4 regions of the Nocardia sp. NPDC052316 genome follow, and region 3 is predicted to be linked to each of the others. Evidence: riboswitches for the same ligand, from Rfam matches in the RefSeq annotation. Region 3 holds a riboswitch; each other region holds the start of a gene.
The links. A riboswitch is a leader RNA that binds a small molecule or an ion and turns the genes downstream of it on or off. The one in region 3 is predicted to bind S-adenosylmethionine.
Positions count from the first base shown of each region.

Region 1: another riboswitch for S-adenosylmethionine. It lies ahead of ACIHA7_RS30630 (bifunctional o-acetylhomoserine/o-acetylserine sulfhydrylase); the one in region 3 lies ahead of ACIHA7_RS16985 (amino acid ABC transporter permease).
Region 2: another riboswitch for S-adenosylmethionine. It lies ahead of ACIHA7_RS27515 (aminotransferase class V-fold PLP-dependent enzyme); the one in region 3 lies ahead of ACIHA7_RS16985 (amino acid ABC transporter permease).
Region 4: another riboswitch for S-adenosylmethionine. It lies ahead of ACIHA7_RS09830 (2OG-Fe(II) oxygenase); the one in region 3 lies ahead of ACIHA7_RS16985 (amino acid ABC transporter permease).

Region 1 is NZ_JBIUBB010000006.1:663,419-667,623, reverse strand. It holds gene ACIHA7_RS30640 (MFS transporter) at 87-1,583, opposite strand; gene ACIHA7_RS30635 (TetR family transcriptional regulator) at 1,718-2,446, shown strand; SAM riboswitch class IV at 2,498-2,608, shown strand; gene ACIHA7_RS30630 (bifunctional o-acetylhomoserine/o-acetylserine sulfhydrylase) at 2,701-4,035, shown strand; gene ACIHA7_RS30625 (homoserine O-acetyltransferase) at 4,074-4,205, shown strand, end outside.
Region 2 is NZ_JBIUBB010000005.1:863,589-867,793, forward strand. It holds gene ACIHA7_RS27505 (Pls/PosA family non-ribosomal peptide synthetase) at 1-355, opposite strand, end outside; gene ACIHA7_RS27510 (LysE family translocator) at 693-1,340, opposite strand; SAM riboswitch class IV at 1,480-1,593, shown strand; gene ACIHA7_RS27515 (aminotransferase class V-fold PLP-dependent enzyme) at 1,641-2,960, shown strand; gene ACIHA7_RS27520 (flavin reductase family protein) at 3,018-3,569, opposite strand; gene ACIHA7_RS27525 (YbaK/EbsC family protein) at 3,764-4,205, opposite strand, start outside.
Region 3 is NZ_JBIUBB010000003.1:915,214-919,418, forward strand. It holds gene ACIHA7_RS16975 (ABC transporter substrate-binding protein) at 1-143, opposite strand, end outside; gene ACIHA7_RS16980 (amino acid ABC transporter ATP-binding protein) at 143-910, opposite strand; gene ACIHA7_RS16985 (amino acid ABC transporter permease) at 907-1,911, opposite strand; SAM riboswitch class I at 2,099-2,193, opposite strand; gene ACIHA7_RS16990 (hypothetical protein) at 2,439-3,179, shown strand; gene ACIHA7_RS16995 (glycosyltransferase) at 3,176-4,205, opposite strand, start outside.
Region 4 is NZ_JBIUBB010000002.1:680,450-684,654, forward strand. It holds gene ACIHA7_RS09820 (MFS transporter) at 1-625, opposite strand, end outside; gene ACIHA7_RS09825 (tRNA-dependent cyclodipeptide synthase) at 622-1,344, opposite strand; gene ACIHA7_RS09830 (2OG-Fe(II) oxygenase) at 1,344-2,150, opposite strand; SAM riboswitch class IV at 2,269-2,387, opposite strand; gene ACIHA7_RS09835 (hypothetical protein) at 2,496-3,098, opposite strand; gene mgrA (L-glyceraldehyde 3-phosphate reductase) at 3,169-4,205, opposite strand, start outside.

The DNA of each region.
Region 1 (4,205 bases), on a different contig from region 3:
GCAATTCGCAGGTCGCCGCGCCGGACGAGCGCGGTCCGCGCACCGCCGGGCAGGCGACACGCGGACCGCGGGGGTGGTCGCGTCGGTCAGACTCCGACGTGCACCGGGCGGGCGCCGTCCTCGGAGCCCTCGATCAGGTTCTCCGGCCGGTCCCGGATCATCAGCGCGATCACCGGGACGGCGGCGAGGAAGAAGCCCGCTCCGACATAGAACGCCACGTCGTAGCTGTGGATCGAGGCGCGGGCGACCAGGTTGTCGATCGTCGGGTGATTCTCGGCGTAGGTCTTGGCCGTCTGCACCGAGATGGTGGTCAGCAGCGCCGTGCCGACCGCACCACCGACCTGTTGCGCCGCGTTCAGCAGCGCACTGGCCACGCCGGAATCCTCCTCCTCCACCTGGTGCAGCGCGACCGTCTGCATGCCGACGAACAGCGGGCCCATGCCGAGTGCGATCAACACCTGGGCGGGCAGCACGCTCGTCGCGAAGCCGTCGCCGAAGTCCAGCTGAGCCAGCCACACCAAACCGAGCACGCCGAGCACGGCACCGGCCACCATCAGCGGCCGCGGACCGATCTTGGGCAGCAGCGCGCTGGTGACGCCCGCGGAGATCGCGATGCCCGCCGGGAAGGGCAGGAAGGCGAAGCCCGCCTTCAGCGACGAGTAACCCAGCGTGATCTGGAAGTAGTAGCTGAGGAACAGGAACATCGCGAACATGGCGATCGGCACGAGCAACGCGGCGAGGAACGCGCCACCCCGGTTGATCTCACCCGGAATATGCAGCGGCAGCAGTGGATTGGCCGAGCGCCGTTCGATCACCACGAAGGCGATCAGCAGCGCGGTCCCGGCGACGAGCAGGCCGAGGGTGCTGCCCGCCAGCCAGCCGTCGTCGGCCGCGCGGCTGAAGCCGTACACGATCGCGATCAGGCCGAGCGTCACGGTGACCGCGCCGGGCACGTCGTAGCCGCCGGTGCGCGGTGTCGGCACGTCCTTGACCACCCATGCCAGCGCACCGAGCAGGGCGAGCAGCGCGATGGGGGTATTCACCAGCAGGCACCAGCGCCACGAGGCGTACTCGGTGAGCGCTCCGCCCGCGATCAGACCGAGCGCGGCGCCACCGGCGGAGATTCCCGCGAACACGCCGAACGCCGTTGCGCGCTCACCGGGTTCGGTGAAAGTCACCGACAGCAACGACAACGCGGCGGGCGCGAGCAAGGCCGCGAACGCACCCTGCAGCGCGCGCCCGGCGAACATCTCCGCGCCGTTCTGCGCCAGACCGGCGAGTGCCGACGCGGCGGCGAAACCGACGAGACCGACGATGAAGATCCGGCGTCGACCCAGGTAGTCGGCGAGCCGACCGCCGAGCAGCAGCAGGCCGCCGAAGATCAGCGTGTAAGCGGTCAGCATCCACTGCTTGTTGCCGTCGCTGATGCCGAGATCATGCTGCGCGAACGGCAGCGAGATGGTCACGATGGTGGCGTCGAGCACGACCATGAGCTGGGCCAACGCGATCACCGCGAGAGCGAACCAGCGGGCGGAGCCGCCTTGTTTTTCCGGTACTTCTACCGCTTCCACAGTCTCGGTCACCGTGGTCTCCTCATCCCTAGACACTGTGCGGCTATCCTGACATTTGGCGACAATTGGCGTCAAGCGAAAAATGTCGTAGCACGACATTTGGCGGTTAAGGACACGAAAACACTAGGTTGCGATAGGGTGTGAACATGCTCGAGTCACCGACGCCGACGACCGCGAGTACCGCAGCGGAGACCCCGGCTGCCCCCGTCAATGCCGGGCCGCCCGCCCATCCCGGCCTACGGGAGCGCAAGAAGCAGAAGACCAGGTTGCGAATCATCGAGGTCGCGCTGAACCTCTGCGACGCACAGGGATTCGACGCGACGACGGTCGAACAGATCGCCAACGCCGCCGACGTCTCGCCGCGCACGATCAACCGATACTTCGACAGCAAAGAGGACATCGTCCTCGGTCCGATCCAGGACTTCGGCGAGACCGTCGCGGAGACGCTGCGCACGCTTCCCGTCACCGGCAACGAACTGGAGTCGATCCGCGAGGCGTTTCTGCGGGTGATCGACCACGCCGCGAGCGAGTCCGCCGAGGGACCGGTCTCGTTCCGGCAGTTCCAGCAGATGCAGCGGATCATGCGCAGCAGCCCGTCGGTCAGCGCGCGCAGCCTCGAGCACGCCGACAGCAAGAACGTCGCGATCGCCGCGGTGGTCGCCGAACGACTCGACAGCACCCCCGACGCGCTGCCGGTGCGGCTGATCCTCGGCGCCTGGCAGCTCATCGGCCACCTCGCGATGGAGTGCGGCGAGAGCATGTTCGACTACGACAATCCGCAGGCGGCCGCTGCGGCAGGCCGCGACTCCTTCACCACCGCCTTCGACGAGTTCACGCGCGTGTGCGGCGGCGCGCGACCCGGCGCGGCCCGCTGAGTTCGGCTCCGGATTTCGGCGGTTGATCCGGCGCCGGTTATGATGCCGTCAGGTCATGAGTGCCAGCGCCAAGCCCCGGCTCGCTGGACGGCAACCCTCCAGCAGCGGTGGGGTGCTCCGGGTGATGACCGGGCTCTCGAAGGTCGAGAGCAAGCGCGCTTTCCAGGAGGTTCCCGAAATGTGTTGTTGTACTTCGCCGTTGCCCCGATAACCCGTTAGTTCTGGCGAACAACCTTTTCTTTGGAGCAAAGCTCATGAGTGATTCCACCGTGCCCGCGGCCGACGTCGACCCGACCGCGCAGTGGTCCTTCGAGACCAAGCAGGTGCACGCGGGACAGGCCCCCGACGGCACCACCGGTGCCAGGGCCCTGCCCATCTACCAGACCACCTCATACGCCTTCCGCGACACCGACCACGCCGCCGCGCTGTTCGGGCTCGCCGAGCCGGGCAATATCTACACCCGGATCATGAACCCCACCCAGGACGTGGTGGAGCAGCGCGTCGCCGCGCTCGAAGGCGGTGTCGCCGCACTGCTGCTGGCCTCCGGACAGGCCGCGGAGACGTTCGCCATCCTGAACCTGGCCTCGGCCGGCGACCACATCGTGTCCAGCCCGCACCTCTACGGCGGCACCTACAACCTTTTCCACTACTCGCTGCCCAAGCTCGGCATCGAGGTGTCCTTCGTCGACGACCCCGACGACCTGGACCAGTGGCGCGCGGCGATCCGGCCGAACACCAAGGCGTTCTACGGCGAGACCATCGCCAACCCGAGCAGCGCCATCTTCGACATTCCCGGCATCGCCGCCGTCGCGCACCAGGCCGGGCTGCCGCTGATCGTCGACAACACGGTGGCCACGCCGTACCTGATCCAGCCGCTGGCGCACGGCGCCGACATCGTCGTGCACTCGGCGACCAAGTACCTCGGCGGGCACGGCGCCGCGGTGGCGGGCGTGCTCGTCGACGGCGGCACCTTCGACTGGACGGTCACCGACGCGCAGGGTCAGCCGCGCTTCCCCGGCTTCACCACCCCGGACCCCAGCTACCACGGTGCGGTGTTCGCCGATCTCGGCGCGCCCGCGTTCGCACTCAAGGCGCGCGTGCAACTGCTACGCGACCTCGGCTCGGCGGTCTCGCCGTTCAACGCGTTCCTGATCAGCCAGGGCATCGAGACGCTGAGCCTGCGGATCGAGCGGCACGTCGCCAATGCCAAGGCGGTGGCCGAATTCCTGAGCACCCACCCGGACGTCGAGCAGGTCTTTTACGCCGGTCTGCCCTCCTCGCCCTGGTACGAACGCGGCAAGCAGCTGGCGCCCAAGGGCCCCGGCGCGATCGTCGCCTTCGAGCTGCGCGGCGGTGTCGATGCGGGCAAGAAGTTCGTGGACGGATTAGTCCTGCACAGCCATGTGGCTAACATCGGAGATGTGCGCTCCCTCGTGATTCACCCCGCGTCGACCACACATTCGCAGCTGACGCCCGCCGAGCAACTGCTCGCCGGGGTCACTCCGGGCCTGGTCCGCTTGGCGGTGGGGATCGAAGGGATCGACGACATCCTGACCGATCTGCGCGCCGGTTTCGCGGCGGCGACGTGAAGGTGAGCAGCGAACCGAGTGTGGCCCGTTCGTCCGGGGTGGCCCTGCCGCCCCCGGACGGGCGGCTCGGCATCATCCCCGTCGGCGACGTCCGGCTGGAGAGCGGCGCGGTCATTCCGCAGGTGCATCTGGCCGTGCAGCGCTGGGGTGAGCTCTCCCCCACCCTGGAC
Region 2 (4,205 bases), on a different contig from region 3:
CGCCGAAGACCAGCTGGGCGCGCTCGTCCGGGTCGTCGGCGTCCACCGGCACGTAGGCGGCGCCCGCGTACAGGACGGCCAGGATGGTGAGGTAGAGCTCCCGGGAACCCGACGGCATCCGCACGCCGACCCGGTCGCCCGGTCGCACGCCTGCCGTGGCGAGGCGGGCCATCGTCTTCTCGATCTCCACCACGAGTTCGAGGTAGCTGAGCACCGTATCGCCGTCGTCGATGGCGGGTGCGTCGGGATGGGTCAGTGCGGTAGCGGTCAGGATGTCGACGAGGGTGCGGGCCGGTGGCGTGTGCGCGGTCCGTTGTAGCGGGTGTACCGTCGCGTCAACCTGTGGCTGGAGCATGACGCCCTGCCCACCTCCCATTCGACCTGCCTCGCGCTTCCCTGGTGTTGTTGTGTCATAGCTGGGTTACCAATGGGCAAACACCATGGTGACCAGTTGTCCACGGTACTCGGGGTTGTCGACGTTTGTTGTTCACCGCCGCGGTTGCCGCGCGGACCGCCGTGGGCGAGGTTGTTGCAGGTCGTGGCGGTTTCTGTCGGACGCGCCGAAGCAACGCCTGGTGGGCGGGTTACCCGGTGGGTTCGCCGGGCGGTCGCTGGGCATCGCGCGCAGGCCGCTGTGATTCCCCTCATCCCGCTGGTGATCTTGCAGCTCAGCGCGTTTCGCGCCGCAGCGGTCAGGCCGCGGAGGCGGCGGTTCCGATGCCGAGAGTCGCCAGGATGGCGGCGCTGGCCTGTTCGAGCCGCTCCCGGATCTTCGGGCGGCCCAGCAGCGCGACCGCGCGGGAGGCGACCAAGGCCAGGAGCACCATCTCTACCGCGGCGATCACCGACTCGATGGCGCCGAGGGCGAGGGTGTTGACGAAGGTGACCTCGGTGAGGAACTGGGGCAGCACCGCGAGATAGAACAGGCCGACCTTCGGGTTGAACATGCACGAGACGACACCCGCGGTGAACGCCGAGCGAACCGACGTCCTGGTGCCAGGCGCGTGGTCCGCCAGACCCCCGGCGCCCTCGGCGTCCCGCGCGGCCCTGCGCTGCCGCCGCTGGTCGAGCAACGCGCGAACGCCCAAGTACACCAAGTAGATTCCGCCGATCACCTTCAACGCGCGGTACGCGGTCGCCGACTGCTCGAGCAGCGCCGCGACACCGGCCGCGACCACCACCGCCCACACGATCCCACCGAGCGCCGACCCGATCGCCGCGGCGATCCCGGGTCGCGCGTCCACCAGCGAGAACCGCAGCACCAGGAACGAGTCAGGGCCGGGAGTGAGCGACAGCAGAACGCACAGGCCGATAAAGCTCAGCAGCAGGGAAAGCGACATCCACTGATGTGAACCCAATACCGTCCGATAAGCAACGCATTTCCCCGCCTACCACCCCTGCACGTGCGTGTGCGAGCGCCGTGGCCACGCCGCCGAGGACACTTGACAGCGCGGGTTCCGGTCTGCCAATCTCGGGTCAGGTCATGAGTACCAGCGTTCAGCCCCGGCTTGCTGGTCGGCAACCCTCCTCCGCGGTGGGGTGCTCCGGGTGACGACCAGGCCGACGCCCGACCGGGTGCGGCAAGCGCGGACTCGACGAATCACCTGATTGCGGGTTCCAGAGCCGATGGGATTTTCGTGATGACTGCTGTGGCAACCCAGAACTGTGCCCCCCTCGCCCGGGTTTCCGGCGACGACCTGCGGGTGCCGCTGGTCCAAGGCGGGACGACCACCTACGCCAACTTCGATTACGCCGCGAGCGCTCCCGCATTGGCGCAGGTCACCGACCGGGTGCAGCAGCTGCTGCCGTTCTACGCGAGCGTGCACCGCGGCGCGGGCTACGCCTCGCGGATCTCCACCGAGTGCTACGAGGCGGCTCGCGGTTCGGTCACCCGGTTCCTCGACGCGGCCGACGACCAGGTGGTGGTGTTCACCCGCAACACCACCGACTCGCTGAATCTGCTCGCCTCCTGCGTGCCCGGCGACACCGTGGTGCTCGACATCGAGCATCACGCGAACTTCCTGCCATGGACCAGGCACGGCCGCCGCGTGGTGCAGGCAGGCGCCACCGTCGAGGAGACCGTCGGCAGGCTGGTGGCCGAGCTGTGCAGCAAGCCCGCCGCGCTGCTCGCGGTGACCGGCGCGTCCAATGTCACCGGCGAGGTGCTGCCGCTGGAGCGGCTGGCCACCATCGCTCATCAGTGCGGTGCCCGCATCCTCGTCGATGCCGCCCAGCTCGCGCCGCACCGGCGAATCAGTTTGCGCGACACCGGCATCGACTATGTCGCGTTCTCCGGCCACAAGCTGTACGCGCCGTTCGGCGCAGGCGTGCTCGTCGGCCGCCGCGACTGGCTCGACAACGCCGAGCCCTACCTCGCCGGTGGTGGCGCGGTCCGCGAGGTCACCACCGCGGGCACCGAATGGGCGCAGGCCCCGCAGCGCCACGAGGGTGGGTCACCCAATGTGCTGGGCGCCGCCGCCCTGGCCGCCGCCTGTGACGCGCTCTGTGAGATCGACGCGGAAACCCTCGCCGCCCACGAACACCACCTCGCCGATCGACTCCGCGACGGCCTCGCCGCGATCCCCGGCGTGAATTTGCTGCGCATCTGGACCGACGCCCCCGACACCGTCGGCATCGTCGCCTTCACCCTGGACGGTTTCGTCCCCGGCCACGTCGCCGCGTATCTCTCCGCCGAACACGGCATCGGCGTCCGCGACGGCCGCTTCTGCGCGCATCCGCTGCTCGCCCGCCTCGAACTCGACGGCGCCCTCCGTGCCAGCATCGGCCTCGGCACGACGGCCGCCGACATCGACCGGCTCATCGATGCCGTAGCCACGCTCGTGCACCAAGGCCCGAGCTGGAACTACGCCACCACGAACAACCTCTGGAACCCCACTCCGGAGACCCGCCCCTTCACCTCGCAGGCCCCGACCGGCGCCGCCCCCTGCCTCACCGGGTAGCCGATAGAAAGTGGGCGCCCGGCACTACGCCGGACGGCCATGGTCGAAAAACGTCGCTCAGTCGCCGAGTTTGGTGGGCCGGTGGTAGCGGCCGTTGTAGTAGAGCAGGGGCGCGGCGGCGGGGGTCTCGTTGGTGTTGTCGTGCACCCGGGTCACCAGGCCGACGACCAGGGTGTGGTCACCCAGCGGGATGAGCTGGTGGATGGTCGCGCGCAGCCAGATGGGGGTGCCGTGCAGGACCGGCTCGCCGGTGTCGAGGGTGGTCCAGAGCGAGCGGTCGCTGAAGCGATCCTCGGCGGTGCGGGCGAAACGCTGGGCCAGGTGGTGCTGGTGTTCGCCGAGGAAATGGATGACGACCGAGTCGGCGTCCAGCAGCGCGGCCAGGCTCGACGAGGTGTGCGCGATATTGAACGAGACGAGCGGCGGGGCCAGCGACAGCGAGGCGAAGGACGTCGCGGTGAAACCGATCGGGCCCTTCGGCGAGTTCAGCGTCACGACGGTGACGCCCGCCGGATAGTGGCGCATCGAGGCGCGGAATTGCTCGGCGGTGATCCCGCTCAGATCATCGGGGATCTGGAAATCCGCGGCGGGCCGTTCAGCTTCGGTCACTGTGCCGCCTCTCCGGGTATTCAGGCAAAACTCCTTTTCGAGAGTAGTGCCGTCGGTGGCCTGCGGGGTGGCGGGGGTTGGATCAGCCCGTGCCCGGTGCGTTACCCGGGTACTCGCGGGATCAGTGGGATCGGGCACGCAAAGAGCCGTTGACCAGCATCCAAGGAACCGAAAGACGGGTTGACTTCGGAGAGTCAGTCGACGACGTCTATGGGCAGCCCTGCGGTGATGCGGACCAGCTCGTGGAAAGAGGTGCGGAACACCGTGTTCGGGTGGCCGCCCGCGGCCCAGACCTCGCGGTGGTTCGACAGGGCGGTGTCCACCCAGGTGGGCAGGTTGGTGGGGTGGCCTACCGGGGCCACGCCGCCGATCGGCTGGCCGGTGACTTGGCGGACCATATCGGCGGGGGCGTGAGTCAGGGTGCCCTCCAAGCGTTTTCCGGTGGACTCGAGATCTACCTCGTGTGCGCCGGAGACCAGGAGCAGTACCGGGTCCTCGTCCAGCAGGAAGACCAGGGAGCTGGTGATGGCGCCCACGTCGACGCCGAGCGTGCGCGCGGCATCCGCAACGGTGGGGGTGGGGGCCGGCTGGGTCACGATGACACCGTGATGGCCTCGGGCGATGAGGGTGTCCGCG
Region 3 (4,205 bases):
GCGGCGGAGAGGTCGAAGGTGACCGTACCTGCGGGTGGGGGCGCGGACTCCGCGTCGGGGTCGGTGCAGCCGGTGGCCAGCAGGACGACCGCGGTCGCGGCGGCGGTGGCCAGGGCGGAAAGCTTCATCGGAAACCTGTTCATCAGCGGACTCGGGAGAGGAAGGCGCGGGTGCGCGGGTGGCGCGGATTGTCGAGGACCGCGGCGGGGGTCCCCTGCTCGACGATGGCGCCCGCGTCGAGAAACACGACGGTGTCGGCGATTTCGCGGGCGAAGCCGATCTCGTGGGTGACGATCACCAGCGCGGTGCCGCCGTGCGCGAGATCGCGGATCACGTCGAGCACCTCGCCGACCAGTTCGGGATCCAGCGCGGAGGTCGGTTCGTCGAACAGGATCACCCTGGGACGCAGGGCAAGTGCCCGCGCGATCGCCACCCGCTGCTGCTGTCCACCGGAGAGCCTGCGCGGGTAAGCGTCGGCCAGCTCGCCGATGCCAACCCGTGCCAGCAGCACCCGCGCCTCGGCCTCGACCTCCGTGCGGTCGCGGCGTTGCGCGGAAAGCGGTGCGAGCGTCACATTGTCGAGCACCGTCAGATGCGGGAAGAGATTGAAGTTCTGGAAGACGAACCCGATGCGGGAGCGCTGCTTGCGCACCTCGCGGTCGGGCAGCGCGTGCAAGGTGTTGCGGCGCAGCCGATATCCGATCAGCTCACCATCGATGCGCACGGTGCCCGCGTCCAGCGCCTCCAAATGGTTCAGCACGCGCAGCAGGGTGGACTTGCCGGAGCCGGACGGGCCGATCACCGTCACCACCTCGCCGGAGCGCACCGTCAGGTCGACCCCGCGCAGAACTTCCTGTGCGCCATAGGATTTGCGGACGCCGCGGACCTCGACGGCGGGCGCGGCGGTCATCGGGTCGCTCCGCGCGGCGCGGTGGCGCCGGACTCGGCGACTTCCCGCAGCTTCTGCCAGGCCCGCTGGACCGGTGACGGCGGTGGCGTGCGCTGGGTGCCCTTGGCGTAGTGGCGTTCGATGTAGTACTGCGCCACCGAGGCAATGGTGGTGAGCACGATGTACCAGGCGGTGGCAACCAGCAGCAGCGGCACCACCCGACCGTTGCGGCCGTAGATCACCTGGACCTGGTAGAACAGCTCCGCGATCGCCATCACCGACACGATCGAGGTGCCCTTGAACAGGCTGATCACCTCGTTGGTCGCATTGGGCAGGATCGACCGCATGGCCTGCGGGACCACGATGGTGCGGAACTGGCGCACCCGTGGAATGCCCAGCGCGGCAGCGGCTTCCAACTGCCCGGCGTCGACGGAGATGATGCCCGCCCGGATGATCTCGGCCGAGTACGCCGCCTGATGCAGCGCGAGCCCGATCACCGCCGCGGTGAACCCGCTGATCACGCCGTTCACGTCGAAGGTGAAAAACGCGGGACCGAACGGGATGCCGACCGACAGCGTGTTGTACAGGTAGGCGATGTTGAACCAGAACAGCAGTTGCACGATGAGCGGAATCGACCGGAACGCCCAGATGTAGCACCAGGAGATCACCCGCAGCACCGGGTTGCCGGACAGTCGCCCGATGGCCAGCGCGGTGCCGAGCAGGAAGCCGAGAGCGGTACCCCACGCGGTGAGTTCCAGTGTCACCCGCAGCGAGGCGAGCACCGACTTCGCGGTGATGTACTTGGCGAAGGTCGGCCAATCCCAGCCGGGATTGGTGACCAGGCCGTGGATGAACTGTGCGAGCAGGACGAGCGCGACCGCACTGACCACCCACCGCCACGGGTGCCGCGTCTTGGCCACGGTGGGTGCGGCACCCTCGGCGTCGGGCAGGTGGGTCGTAGTGGCGACCGGGTCGTCGCCTGCGTCGGTGTCGCCGGGCACGGCGGTGGCGGACGCACTCATTTCGAGGTCCTTCGGAAGAACGAACGAGACCGCACCACATCGGGCCGCGGTCACATCACCCGGCCAGCGACGGGTGCACAGACTGGCTGCGGGTCAGCCCCGACAGCTCGCGGACGTCACCTTGCACTGATCGATGTGGCGACGGCCCCAACGGGTGCCGAGGGCAGCGGAAATGATCACTTCGGTTCCTCCATCGGTCCCGGCGGAAGCACCCGCACCCGGTGAACCGGGGGGTTGCTGCGACGTCGACGAGCCAGGTCTCTCGGTCGCTCTGGATGGTTGTCGCCGATCCGGACACCGGCTGATGTCAGGGTCGGGCCGAATTATCATGCCCAGCAGGCGAACTCTGGGACAAGGGAACTAATCACCGTGAGCGTAAACCTCGCCGCGGCCCGGATATCGGGGGGTGCGGGGGCGGTGTGGTCGCCCGGACACGCCGATCGCTTGCCGGCGGCTATATCGCCTGATCACAGCGCTTTGCGGAGTACCGTCAGCCTTCGATCGCGTCGATGATGAGGGAGGTCTTCGTGGCTGTACCGCGCCGTTCGACCATACTGTCCGCCGTCGCGAGCTGCTCGGTCGCGCTGGCGCTCGCCGCACCGACCGCGGGTGGTGCGCCGCCGCCCGCCGTGGCACCGATTCCGACCGTCACCGCCCCGGTTCCGCCCGCAGCGGCCGGTCCGGCCCAGACCGGCACCAGCACGCTCAGCGATCTGTTCGGCGTCTACCACACCGCGGTCGACGGCCTGCGCGCCGCGGGCATGCAGCCTTTCCTGTACCCGACCGCGTCCGCGTACTGCCTCGGCGGCAGCTCCCTCGGCCTCGCCCCGGCGGTGGCCGCCGCCGTGCCCGGCCCGTGGCCCAAGACCACGATCGCCATTCCCGGCGTGGACCTGGCCGCCGTCAAGGCAGGCCAGACCATGTTCACCTTCGTGCCCTACGGCCTCGGCCAGGACGGGCCGGACACCACCGGCATGCAGGTCGCCTGGCTGAACCTGACCAGCGGCCGCGGCGGCATGGCCTCGATGGGCCCGCTGTCCACGGTGTTCGGCGCGATGATCCCCGCCGAAGTCCCGGCCGTGCTGCGCCCGATGGCCGAACGCGCCATCCAGGACTTCTTCTTCGCGGCCTTGCCGATGGGCGGCGTCCGCGCGGTACCCGTCGACACCGGTCAGGGCACCGTGCTCGCGGCGGTCTTCGGCACGGTCGACAACGGCGGCAAGTCCTGCTTCTTCCTGCCGACGGTGGGGATCACCGAAGTCCCTTAGATCTGGACCCGGCGGCCTTTCCAGCGCAACGTACCCCGTCGTCGAGCGCGATGGGAGCGGGCCCACAGCGCCAGGTAGGCGGCGACCGAGAACGGGTGGGCCAGGGCCGCGAGGACGTCGGTGCGGGCGAGTGGGCCGCCGGTCTCGGTGCAGCGAGCGAGCAGCCTGCCGGTGACCGCGGCCGCGTAACCGAGGAGGCCGACCCGGCGGAGCGCGCCGTGGCCGCGGAGTGCGACGGACGGCGGCACCCAATAGGCCAGGGCGGCAAGCGTTCCCACGGTCGCGCCGCCCGCGACGGTGCCGCCGTAGGCCGACCACAGCCATCGGGTGTAGCCCGCCGCGAGTTCGGTTGCGCTGTCGTACATTCGGGTGCTCGCCAGGCGTCCGGCGGCGACGAGCACGGTGGGTTGTCCTGCGCGGCGCAGGGTTCGGGCGATGTCGAGATCCTCGGTCGCGCTGGCGGCGACCGAGGCATGCCCACCGACGGCTCGGTAAGCGGCGGTGTCGAACGCCAGAAACTGCCCGCAGGCCACCGCGGTGGACGGCCGCAGGCTCCGATCGGCCACCGCGATCGGCAGCGTCGCGGCCCACGACCAGCACAGCAGCGGCTGCACCAGTGCCTCGACCGGCGACCCGGCCCGCTGCATCGGCCACGGCGACACCAATGCGGCTCGCCGCCTGCGCAATTCGCCGACCGCCCCCGCGATCGCGTCCGGTGCCAGCCGGACGTCGGCGTCCACGAAGACCAGCACCGGCGTCACCACCGCGTCGGCCAGTCGCACACACGCGGCAGCCTTCCCGGTCCAGCCGGGCGCGGGCGCGGTCTCGTTGCGCAGCACCGTGATTCGCGGGTCTTCGGCCGCCGCGTCGATCGCCGCGGCGAAGGTGTCGTCACCCGACGCGTCGTCGAGTATCAGCACGCTCATGCGCGGAACTCCGCGCTGCGCCCGCAGATCCGCGATCAACCGGGGCAGTCGTGCCGCCTCGTCACGGGCAGGCACGCACACGGTCACCGGCTCGGTCACC
Region 4 (4,205 bases), on a different contig from region 3:
CGAACGCGACGACGATCTGTCCGGCCCAGTCCGTGCCGCCGGTCGGGTCCGGCGGCACGTGGGGGACCGCGAACGCGATCGCGACCAAGGCCGCGAGGCCGAGGGGAATGTTGATCCAGAAGATCGACTGCCAGCCCAGATCGGGCACCAGCAGACCGCCGAGCACCGGGCCGATGGCCAACCCCAGACCGTTCACCGAGTACAGCCAGCCGATAGCTTTGCCTCGATCACCCGGTGGGAACAGCGATTCCACCAGCGTCGAGGTGCTCGTGTAGAGCACGGCACAGGCCGCACCCTGCACGAAGCGCGCGACGAGCAGGATCCCGATCGACGAGGCGGCGGCCGCCCCCGCCGACGCGACCACGAACAGGGTGAGCCCGAACAGCAACACCTTTCGGCGTCCGAGATGATCGGCAACCCGCCCCGCCGTGACCATGAACATCGACAGCGCCATCAGGAAAACACCGAGGGTCAGTTCGGTGTTCGACGTACCGGCCTGCAGATCGGCCCCGATGGCGGGCAGCGCGGTGGTGACGATGGTGAGGTCGATGCACCCGAGGAACGACGCCACCGCCAGCCCGCCGAACCCGATGACGCGCCGCTCGGCCGGGATCTCGAGGCTCACAGCTGCGCCTCCGCCGCGGAGTTCAGCGCCGACTTGCGCTTCTTGAATCGCAAAGGGAGCCAGGCGACGCGGTCCGGGTACTCGGGTTCGACGAACAGTTCCCGTGTGCGGCCCATCGCGGCGGAGATGCGCTGCGGGTAGATGACGAAGTCGAATCCCTCGTGCGCCCACAGCGGCATGATGATCGGGCATTCCTCCAAAAGGTATGCGCGGCAGGATATCCGGACCGCGTCCTGGTCGACGTCGGGTTCGCGCGCCAGCCGCCGTTCGATGAATCGTTCGATGGTGCTGTCGATGGCGTGCCGATAGGGTTCGTCGGTCTCGTAGGCGTGCTCGATGGCGTCGTAGAGGTCGCCGTAGCGGGGATGGGACAGCGCGAAGTCCCACCGCAGAATGTTTGTCGGGCAGTCGATCTGGTCCAGATAGCCCTGGTTGCGTGCGATCCATTGGTCACCGGCGATGCGCGCACGAGCATGCCGGTCGATATCGGTGCCGCCGCTGAGGTTGTGCCGTTGCAGGGTGTCCGCGACGGCGATCGCGCAGCGCCCGAAGTTCGAGCGATTGATCAAATCGATGGTCGCGGCGAGCTTTTCACCCTCGTGGTAGTCCGCGCCGACGCTGACCAGCAGGACGGTGGAGCGGCCGTCGGTGGTGATGCCGTCCGAGCGTAGGTCGTAGGCGGCCTTGTGCGACGCCGAGAGCAGCGTAGTCGTGGTCATCAGCTCCACACCTTCAGCGACTCGGCCGGATCGGTGACCCCGATGAACAGTCCGATGGTGATGCGGGGGCGGTCCTGGGACGGCGCGACCGCGTGCACGCGGCGCGGATCGATGAAGATCGCATCGCCGACGCGCGGCGTGATGACGAGCGCCGGATCGCCTACCGCGGCACGGTCGATGCCGTAGACGCGGTCGCCGGATCGGTCTCGATATTCGCTCTCGTCGGGATAGTCGTCCCAGATCTGCAATTCGCCGCCCCGATCCGGCACATCCAGATAGACATTCACCGACAGTTGCCGCGTGATCCGAATATCGAAGTCCGGCGGCAGGTTGCGGCCGACATTGTCAGTGTGCGGCTCCAAATCCACACCCACCAGTTGGTAGCGCGCGACGCCGGCGAAGAAAGCCTGCCCGTCGCGCCGCAACAAACTCGCCCCGGCGGGCCAGCTCTCGTCGAGCAGTAACCGCAGGTCGTCGGCGGGGTACGAATACGGCGAGGCGATGTCGCGCAGCCGATCGATATTGTCGCGTGCCTCCTCGAAATACCGCCCGCGCCCGGCGTCGGTGCTCGTCTCCGAGAACGCGTGCCCGATCCGCCGGAACTGCGGGTCGGTGGCCAACGGGCCGTGGTCCTGCCTGCCGACGAAGGCCTTGCGCAGGTGGTCGAGCGCGTCCGGCCGGACGAATCCGGCCAGTCGCACCGCGTGCACGTCGCCGTTCAACAGCGCGGTCAACGATTCATGGTCGAATCTTTGCCTGGTGGTGTCCAGCACGCGGTCTCCGAGAGTTGGCGTGGCCGTGGTCATGTCGTTCCCCTCTGGTTGTCGCTCGATGGACCGGGCACAGGCCCAGGCACGAGAAGGGGAGTGCGTTTCGGACATGAGTCGACCCCCGTCTCTCGAGAGGGCTCCAGCACACCGATGGAGCCCGCGCTTGCCCGGGCCGCATTACGCGGCTCGGCCTGGTCTTGACCCGGGGCACCCCGCCGCGGTTGGAGGGTTGCCGGCCAGCTAGCCGGGGACTTGACGCTGGCACTCTTGACCTGAGGTAAGCGTGCCGCCCGTCAGAACCGTTGTCACGCTTTAGAATCGCGCTGAGTTATGAACCGAGCTAAGGAGTTTCCGCCCGGAGTTACGGACCGTCACGCCTGGTCAGCCGCCGAGTAGGCCGAGGCCGCGTAGTTCGAGGGCGGCCAGTCGGCGGACGGTGGCTTCGTCGCCGCGGCGCCAGGCGTCGACCACGTCGGGGTCGATGCGGTCGAGTTTGCGCAGGGGCTGGTTGGCGAGGGCGCGCAGGGCGAGTAGGTCGCGTCCGCCGGGGGCGGCGCGCAGGCGGGCTGCTGTTGCGGCTCTGCGCATCCAGCGCACGCGTAGCGGCAGCCAGAGGAACAGCACCAGTCCGAGCGGGACGATCAAGAGTCCGAGGGCGAGGGCCATGGCGAGGTCGTTGACCAGGGCCTGCTGGTCGCTTCCGGCCTCGGCCATGGACCGGGCGGCCGCGGCCGCGCGCTCGAAGGGGGAGGTGAGATCGTCGCCGACCATCGGCACCCGGCCGACCTTCCGGCCGACGTCACCGAGGCTGTCGGCCATGCCGCCGCCCGCGCCTTCCAGCTTCTGGCCGGGCACCCCGAGCTGCTGCACCAGATCGTGCACCCAGAGTGCGGCCGTGACCGAGGCGTATACCCAGGCCACCACCAGCAGATCCGTGACCAATTGACGGGCGGCGACGGGGGCCCGATCGGCGTAAATCCTCACCTGTACGGAATTCCCCGGTGCGCCAATCGAAAACGGCACTTCCTACGCGCAATAACGCGGGCAATACTGTTCAGAGAGTGCCTTGGCGCGCGGACCGCCACAGGTCGACTTCGCCGTCATCGTCGAGCAGCGCGTCGATGTCGGCGAGCTCGTCGGCGCTGAATTCGAGATTGTCGAGGGCGGCGACGTTTTGCTCGAGCTGGTCGGTGGTGGACGCGCCGATCACCAGCGACGTCACCCGATCGTCGCGCAGCGCCCAGGCCAGCGCAAGCTGGGCCAGCGTCTGCCCGCGGCGATCGGCGACCGCGCCGAGTTTGCGCAGCCGATCGATCATCGCCGGGGTGAGCAACTCGTTCTGGAACGACTTGCCTTGGGCGGCACGCGATTCCGGTGGAATGCCATCGAGGTACTTCGAGGTGAGCAGCCCCTGCGCGAGCGCGGTGAACCCGATGACGCCGAACCCCTCCGCGCCGGCCGCGTCGAGCAGCCCCTCGGTCTCGATCCACCGGTTGAGCATCGAGTAGGACGGCTGATGGATGAGCAGGGGAGTGCCGAGCTCACGCAGCAGTGTGGCGATGGTGACCGAATCCTGCGCGGTATACGAGGAAATTCCTACGTACAGCGCCTTTCCCTGACGGACCGCGGTATCGAGCGCCGCCGCGGTCTCTTCCAGCGGAGTCGTCGGGTCGAATCGGTGCGAATAGAAGATGTCGACATAGTCGAGTCCGAGCCTGCTCAGCGACTGGTCGAGCGAGGCGAGCAGATACTTGCGTGACCCGCCGCCCTGCCCGTACGGACCCGGCCACATGTCCCAGCCCGCTTTGCTGGAGATGACGAGTTCGTCGCGGTAGGGAGCGAGTTCCTCGCGCAGAATGCGTCCAGCGTTGATCTCCGCCGCGCCGTAGGGCGGGCCGTAATTGTTCGCCAGGTCGAAATGCGTGATACCGAGATCGAAGGCGCGCAAGGCGATTTCACGCTGGGTGAGATAGGGGCGGTCATCCCCGAAGTTGTGCCAGAAGCCGAGCGAGAGCAGCGGCAAATCCAGGCCCGAGCGTCCGGACCGGCGATAGCGCATCGCGCCGTCGTACCTGGCGGGGTCGGGAACAT